2 regions of the Lysinibacillus sp. RC46 genome follow, and region 2 is predicted to be linked to the other one. Evidence: predicted binding sites of a transcription regulator. Region 2 holds the regulator's gene; the other holds the start of a gene.
What was found. Region 2 encodes Rex, which represses fermentation and respiration genes when NADH is low (regulators of the CRP and FNR family bind a similar motif). Its sites were predicted from a motif close to TTGTGAAATATTTCACAA; they were not measured.
Positions count from the first base shown of each region.

Region 1: a site for Rex is predicted at 1,545-1,562, ahead of ABH966_RS13450 (cytochrome ubiquinol oxidase subunit I). Genes of this name have one in related genera too.

Region 1 is NZ_JBGCCF010000013.1:31,941-36,162, forward strand. Features, by position in the region: gene ABH966_RS13440 (thioredoxin family protein) at 1-389, shown strand, start outside; gene ABH966_RS13445 (diacylglycerol kinase) at 524-1,438, shown strand; gene ABH966_RS13450 (cytochrome ubiquinol oxidase subunit I) at 1,812-3,158, shown strand; gene ABH966_RS13455 (cytochrome d ubiquinol oxidase subunit II) at 3,155-4,180, shown strand; gene cydS (cytochrome bd oxidase small subunit CydS family protein) at 4,194-4,222, shown strand, end outside.
Region 2 is NZ_JBGCCF010000044.1:27,780-32,001, forward strand. Features, by position in the region: gene ABH966_RS24855 (CPBP family intramembrane glutamic endopeptidase) at 1-623, shown strand, start outside; gene tatC (twin-arginine translocase subunit TatC) at 717-1,538, opposite strand; gene ABH966_RS24865 (twin-arginine translocase TatA/TatE family subunit) at 1,557-1,742, opposite strand; gene ABH966_RS24870 (redox-sensing transcriptional repressor Rex) at 1,997-2,632, opposite strand; gene ABH966_RS24875 (ABC transporter ATP-binding protein) at 2,862-4,222, shown strand, end outside.

The sequences.
Region 1 (4,222 bases), on a different contig from region 2:
CTGAGGATTGGTGCGGGGACGCAATGTTAAACAATCCAGTTATTCGTCGAGTTGCAGAGGCAGCAGGGTTAGAAATGCGCGCAGTACTACGTGATGCTGATACAGATTTAATTGATCGCTATTTAACAAACGGTGGCCGTGCAATTCCAATTTATATTTTATTAGATGATGCTGGTCAGGTTGTTGGAAAATGGGGTCCACGTGCACCAGAATTACAGGAATTAGTAGTGAGTAAACGAGCTACTTTACCAGATAAAGAAGATCCTACATTTGAAGATGCACAAAAAGCGCTATATGCTGAAATTCGTGAAGAGAATATTACGAATAAATCATATTGGACATTTGTCTATGAAGATTTTAAAAAGCAAGTAACAGCTGCATTACAATAATTGTAAATCGTAAGGCTGCATGTCAGAGAATGAGGACATGCCTTGCTTTTGTTGACTATTGGAAGCTTAATGCAACATTTAAACGAATAATTCATTGAAAGAAATAGAATCTTATGAAGCAAAGAAGGTATGTTATGAAACGAGCAAGAATCATTTATAATCCTACATCTGGGCGTGAAGTGTTTAAAAAGCATCTACCAGAAGTATTGGCAAAATTAGAGGTAGCAGGCTATGAGACATCTTGTCACGCAACAACTTGTGAAGGCGATGCAACCATTGCAGCAAAAAATGCAGTTGAACGTGGCTTTGATATAATCATTGCAGTTGGTGGAGATGGCACATTAAATGAAGTTGTTTCAGGTGTCAGTCCATTTGAGAACCGACCGAAAGTGGGTCTAATTCCGATGGGCACAACAAATGACTTTGCTCGTGCTGTGCAGATTCCTCGAAATATTGAAGCTGCAGTTGACATTATTATTAAAGGTGAATCGTTGCCGGTCGATGTTGGTTTATTAAATGGGGAACGCTATTTCATCAATATTGCCGCTGGTGGGCGTATTACAGAGTTAACGTATGAAGTGCCAAGTAAAATGAAAACAATGCTAGGACAGCTTGCTTATTACTTAAAAGCAGTAGAAATGATTCCATCAATTAAAGCTTCCCACATGCGTATCGAATATGATGGCGAAGTGTTTGATGGGGATGCCATGATGTTTTTATGCGGCTTAACAAATTCAGTGGGTGGCTTTGAAAAGCTTGCACCTGACGCGAGTATTAATGATGGCTACTTTACTTTATTAGTATTGAAAAAAGTAAGCCTGCCTGAATTTATTCAGCTTGCCGCAATGGCATTAAGAGGCGAGCATTTGAATGATGATCGTGTCATTTATAAAAAGGCAAGTGTCGTAAAAGTATCTACTGAAGATGAAATACATTTAAACTTAGATGGTGAGTATGGTGGGGATGCGCCTGCTACATTTGAAAACTTAAAGCGCCATATTGAGATTTTTGTTCCACTAGAAGATATTCGTGAAGAAGACCGTATTTAATGAAATATTAGAACAGGACGCTCTCAATTTAGGAGGAAGCCTTGTTTTATGGGTGAAATCGGTAAAAAAACCTATATGTAGGGGTAATTTCCTCCTATAATTGGTATTGTGAATGAATTAAGAAAAATGTTTGGCAAATGTGCGTATATTACTTGAACAAAATTTGAAACCTTTATAATAGGCCGAAATTCCGGTCCATTATAAAGGTTTTTTTCGTTGCAATGGTGGAAAATGGGGTAGAGATAAGGGAAAGGAAGTGTTGCCTTTGTATAAGTCACAGGAAAGAAAGCTCATTTGGCTAAGCTTTGGTGTTGCAATTATCATGCTACTTTCCATACTTGGAAGAATATTTGGAGGTTAGGGGGGCAATGAAATGGTGAATGAATCAGCAGTCTTTTGGAGTAGAGCATTAACGGAACTAACTTTATCGTTCCACATTATTTATGCAACGATTGGTGTTGGAGTACCGTTAATGATCATGATCGCACAATGGACTGGGTATAAAAAGAATGATGAGCACTATATTTTAATGGCGAGACGTTGGGCACGAGGTTTTGTTATTACGGTTGCAGTCGGCGTTGTCACAGGGACAGCTATTGGCTTACAGTTATCTTTACTATGGCCGAATTTTATGCAGCTTGCCGGTCAGACAATTGCATTACCACTTTTCATGGAAACGTTTGCATTTTTCTTTGAAGCCATCTTTCTAGGCATCTACCTATATACTTGGGATCGCTTCGATAGTCAGAAGAAGCATATGCTACTGTTAATTCCGGTTGCAGTCGGTGCATCGATGTCAGCTGTGTTTATAACAATTGTCAATGCGTTTATGAATGCGCCACAAGGATTTGATATTGTGGACGGCCAACTTGTGAATATTCAACCATTTTTAGCAATGTTTAATCCAGCAATGCCGACAAAGGTAGCACATGTTCTCGTTACAGCCTATATGACATCCGCATTTGTGTTAGCAGCAATTGCAGGATACCGTCTGCTTAGAGGTTCTAAGCATATATATCATAAAAAATCTTTATTACTACTTATGAAGATTGGTCTGATTTTCTCCATTGCTTCAGCAATTATTGGAGACTTTTCAGGAAAGTATTTAGCGGAATATCAGCCAGAAAAACTAGCTGCAGCTGAGTGGCATTTTGAAACGGGAGACAAAGCTTCTCTTATACTATTTGGTGTATTAGATGGGGAAGAAGTAAAATATGCTATTAAAGTACCTTATGCTTTGAGCGTTTTAGCACATAATAATCCAAATGCAGAGGTAATTGGCTTAGATCAATTTGCTGAAGAAGATCGACCACCACTATATATCCATTACCTCTTTAATCTCATGGTGTTTATCGGTATGTTCATGGCATTGGTTTCATTGGTTTATGTATGCGGGAAAGCACGTGATTGGCAGTTTATTCATTCACGTTGGTTTAGATGGATTGTTGTTGCAGGTGGACCACTTTCTATTATTGCGATTGAAGCAGGATGGTGGCTTGCTGAAGTTGGACGACAGCCTTGGATCTTATATGGATTAATGAGAACACCAGAAGGGGCCACAACGAGTGACCATGTAGATTTAATGATGCTGTTGTTTACAGGTGTGTATGCCGTATTAGCAGTAGGAAGTATGGTGGTTTTAATTCGTATGTTCAAAAAGAATCCAATTGAGCGAGAAATAGAAGATCGCCATGCTGAAAAAGGCGGTGACATCTTATGACATTAGAGATTTTAGGTATTTCAGTTTTATGGATTTTCCTATTTGGCTATGTCATTGTAGCTTCAATCGATTTTGGTGCAGGCTTTTTTAATGCCTATAGCCTACTCATCGGAAAAAATCATATTTTAACGAATATTATTAAGCGTTATTTATCACCTGTTTGGGAAGTAACCAATGTCTTTTTAGTATTCTTCTTTGTTGGGATTGTTGGATTTTTCCCACAAACAGCTTTCTATTATGGAACGATATTACTTGTCCCTGTTAGTATTTCGCTAGTGCTTCTTGCAATACGAGGCTCTTACTATGCATTTGAATCATATGGTGCACGTGGACATATCGGTTACACGCTGACGTATGGGATAGCAGGCTTGCTCATTCCAGCCTCACTTTCTGTTGTATTCGCGATTGCTGCTGGTGGCTATGTTGATATTGTTGACGGGCAACCAGTCTTAAATTACTGGACATTGTATACGAGCCCATTTGCTTGGAGTATTGTCATGTTGAGCATTGCAGCTGTACTTTATATTTCAGCCGTGTTTTTAACTTGGTACGCTCACAAAGCAAAAGATAAAGAAGCCACGAATTTAATGAGAAGATACGCACTTGCTTGGGCGATACCCTTGATGGTGAGTGCACTCGGCATTATGTACGAAATGAAATTCATCAATCCTGAAAGTTACGATCATATGGTTAATTTATGGTGGATGTTCGCCATTTCAGCCGTATTATTTATTATTACTGTAGTGTTAATTTGGATGCGAAAAAATTACGGTCTTGCGGTTGGATTATTGATTGCTCAATTTGCAGTGGCATTCTTCGCATATGGTATTGCACAATATCCATATTTACTGTATCCGTATTTAACAATTTACGATAGCTTTACAAGTACACAAATGGCGATCGCACTCGTCATTGCGTTCATTTTAGGACTGTGTCTGCTTATTCCATCACTGTTCTTGTTGTTGAAATTATTCCTCTTCAACAAAAATTATGTGACTGGAAAAGAAGACAATCACGTATAGGAGGGATAAAATTATGGCTAGTTTTTTAATTTTTTATGCGCC
Region 2 (4,222 bases):
CAACCGGTTTGCCTAGTGAGCAAGCTGCTCCGCTTACTCAAGGCTGGTATATCGCACTTAGCTTTGCCATTGCGTTAATTCTAAGCTTAATCCTAACATCTCGCGATAAAGCTTTTTGGAATATTTATAAAGGAAAGAAAGAAACTATACCACTGTCAATTATGTGGGGAATTATCGGTTTCTTCTTAGTTTTCTTCGGCCAAATGATTGGCGCAGCTATCGAAATGGCTGTATTCGGTATCCAAGGTGGATCGGAAAACACAGCTGATATTGTAGCTATTGCAAAAGGCGCTCCTATTGCGATATTAGCGATTGTCGTGTTTGGGCCAATATTAGAAGAATTCGTTTTCCGTCGTGTTATTTTCGGATCGCTTGTCCAAACAACGAATTTCTGGATAGCCGGTATAATAAGCGCCATTTTCTTTGCCCTTATTCATTTCGACTTCACACATATCTTGCTTTATACAATTTGCGGATTGATTTTTGCCTTCTTATATCACAAAACAAAACGCATTTGGACGTCCATTATCGCCCACGTTATGCTAAATGGTTTTGTGACGCTTGTACAATTGTATGCAGAACCATTGCAAAAGTTTCTTGAAGAACTAGAAAAAATGCAATAAAAATCAGTGGGAGTTTTTCTTCCCACTGATTTTTATTTAAAGTTAAGCTGACGAAAAAGCTCGATGCTACTAATTAGCATCGAGCTTCTATTATTATTGATTCAATTCTTCGATTTGACGTCTCTGCTGTTCAAGCGCCTCTTCAATCTGGCGTTTTTGCTCAGCCTCTTGTTCTTCCTTCATTCGCATTTCCTCTGATTTTAAGTATTTCTTATAGCCAATACGAGAAATCATAATGCTAATTTCATAAAGAACAAACAACGGTACTGAAACCATTAAGTGCGAAGCTAATTCAGGCGGTGCGATTAAAGCAGCACATACAAATAAACCAAAGTATGAGTACTTACGAATACGAATTAGTAACTCAGGAGATAAAATCCCAATACGCGAAAAGAACAGGACTACAATCGGCAATTGGAAAAGGAAACCAAAAGGTATTGTAAGTTTAAATAAAAACGAAAAATATTCATGTATTCCAATCGTTTGCTGAATTTCTAATTCATTTGATAAATTCATCATAAACTTTATGACGTAAGGGAATAGTAAAAAGTATGAAAAAGATAGCCCTGCTAAAAACAATATAAACGAATACGGTATATAGCTTAAGGTTGCTTTTCGTTCTACGTCCCTTAATCCTGGACTAATAAAAGCCCATAATTGATACATCAATACCGGAGAAGATAGGATAAATGCTATTAAAAAAACGACTTGGATATAAATTGCAAGTGGTGTTACTACATCAAATGCATGAAGCTCAATATTATAATTCGCCCCAGTAGATTGAAGGTATTTAACAAGCGGCTTCGCAACAAAAAAACCGCCAGCCATAGCGAGAACAAAGAAAACGGCAACAATGAAAAGCCGTTTTCTTAATTCTTCTATATGCTCAATGACAGTTAGATCTCTTGGATTCATTCCACAAACATCCTAACTTTACTTATCTAATTCTTTCTTTTTCTTGTCATCATCATCTTCGTCAGCTAATCCTCTAGTAGCATTTTTGAATTCACGTAATGTTGAACCAAATGCTTTACCAAGCTCTGGTAACTTCTTAGGACCAAAAATTAGTAATGCGACAATTCCGATAATAATGAGGCTCATAGGACCAATACCACCCATTAAAGCCACCTCCTCTTTATATCCATCATTTTAACGCATATTTCGCCATTTTGCTAACTAATAATATGTGAAAGTTTTTCGTCACTCTCTCATTTTATCTCATACTTTTATTGACAGAAACTGTGAGCTATACTAATTATTCCTTGGCATAATTGCTGCTGTCGCTTCGCTTTCGCGCAGAAAACATTTGCTGCTGTCGCTTCGCTTTCGGTACAAAAGACATTCGCTGAAAGAAATTAAATTATGTACGATTATCACTCTTCCTGATTACGAATTAAATAAATGAGTGCCTGCAATTCTACTGACAAATCGATTGTTAAAAGTTGCATTTTATCTGGTACAGTAATACGCTCTGGCGTAAAGTTTAAAATTCCTTTTGCGTTCATCGCCGCTAATCTATCAGCCATTTTCTGTGCAGAGCGTGGTGAAACTGTTAAAATTGCAAGCTCCGCTCCATATTCCGCATACTTTTCTTCCAATAAATCTGGATGAAAAACAGGAATATTACTAATCATCTTCCCTTCCTTTGGGGCCTTTGAGTCAAATGCCACAACGATATGAGTATTGTGATTTTTTTGAAAATTATATTTTAATAAAGCACTACCTAAATTCCCTACACCAACTAACGCTACTTTTGTCGCTTCATGTTGATCGAGCGTTTGACTAAAAAATTCCAAGAGATGTTGCACATCATAGCCATATCCCTTTTTCCCAAGAGCACCAAAATAAGAAAAATCACGGCGAATAGTTGCAGAATCAATTTTCATCGCTTCACTCAGTTCCTTCGACGAAATACGTTCCATGCCTTCTTGTGCAAAGTTTTGGATAAATCGATAGTAAAGAGGAAGTCTTTTCGTAGTGGCTTGTGGAATTTTTAATTCTTGTTTCAAACTCTTTCCTCCTTATAGAGTATCAAATCTATTTATGATACACACTTAATTAACTATTTCTAAGTTTATAATATTTACTGGAGGATTTCCCTTTAGTTAATGGCGCTTTTACGCCACTAACTAAAGAGAAATCGTCTCAATCTTACATGACAGCTTGGAATAAGTAAAGCATCGACATTGCAAGGCAATCGCTCATCTATTACACTAAGGAAGAATTGAGGTGTCAAGAATGATTGTTTTACAGGTCAATCAACTATATAAATCCTTCCTTGCAGATGAAATTTTAAGTGGCGTAAAATTAGAGGTTCAACATCGTGATCGTGTTGCATTAGTAGGTCGTAACGGTGCTGGTAAGTCTACTTTACTTAAAATAATTGCTGGTCAACTGTCATATGACTCTGGCGATATTATTATCCCTAAAGGTATACAAATTGGATATTTGGAGCAGCATGCTGGTTTAAACTCAACATTGTCGATTTGGGATGAAATGATGACAATTTTTGAGCCGCTTATTACCCAAGAACGAGCAATCCGATCATTAGAACAACAAATGGCCGACCCTGCTGTTTATGAAAACCCTACTTTATATGCAAAAATAATGTCTGAATACGATCATTTGCAGCATAATTTTAAGGATGCAGGTGGCTATCAATATGAATCTGATACACGTTCTGTGCTTCATGGCATGCAGTTCTATCCTAATGATTACGAAAAGCCAATTAGCTCACTATCAGGAGGACAACGAACTCGGTTAGCGCTTGCTAAGCTTTTGTTAAGTAAACCTGACCTATTAATACTCGATGAACCTACTAACCATTTAGATATTGAAACCCTCTCTTGGTTGGAATCATATTTAAAAGGCTATGAAGGGGCTATTCTAATTGTTTCCCATGACCGCTACTTCTTAGACCAAGTTGTGTCTATTATCTACGAAGTCTCTCGTCATCGCGTCACAAAATATACAGGCAATTATAGTGCCTATTTAGATGAAAAAGCTAAAAATTATGAGCGTGATTTGAAGCAATATGAACGTCAACAAGATGAGAAAGCCAAGCTTGAGGAATTTATTCAAAAAAACATTGCTCGTGCTTCTACTACTAAAATGGCACAAAGTCGTCGTAAAATGCTTGAACGAACAGAATGGATGGAATCCCCTGATGGTGATGAAAAATCAGCAAGCTTCGGTTTTACAATTGAGCGCCAAAGTGGTAATGATGTATTGTCTGTTGATGACTTAGCGATAGGTTATGGTGATAAGAAAATATCAAGCGGCATTACATTACGCACTTTCCGAGAAGACCGTATTGCACTTGTTGGACCTAATGGTGTTGGTAAATCAACTTTATTAAAAACCATAGTCAAAGATTTACTACCACTCTCTGGAGAGATTCGCTATGGTACAAATGTTCAAATTGGTTATTATGACCAAGAGCAGGCCAAGCTATCGAGCAATAAAAGTGTGCTAAAAGAGCTATGGGATGAATGGCCTTTAATGAATGAAAAAGATATTCGCACAGTGCTAGGCCGTTTCTTATTCAGTGGAGATGATGTAGATAAAATCGTGTCATCATTATCTGGTGGAGAAAAGGC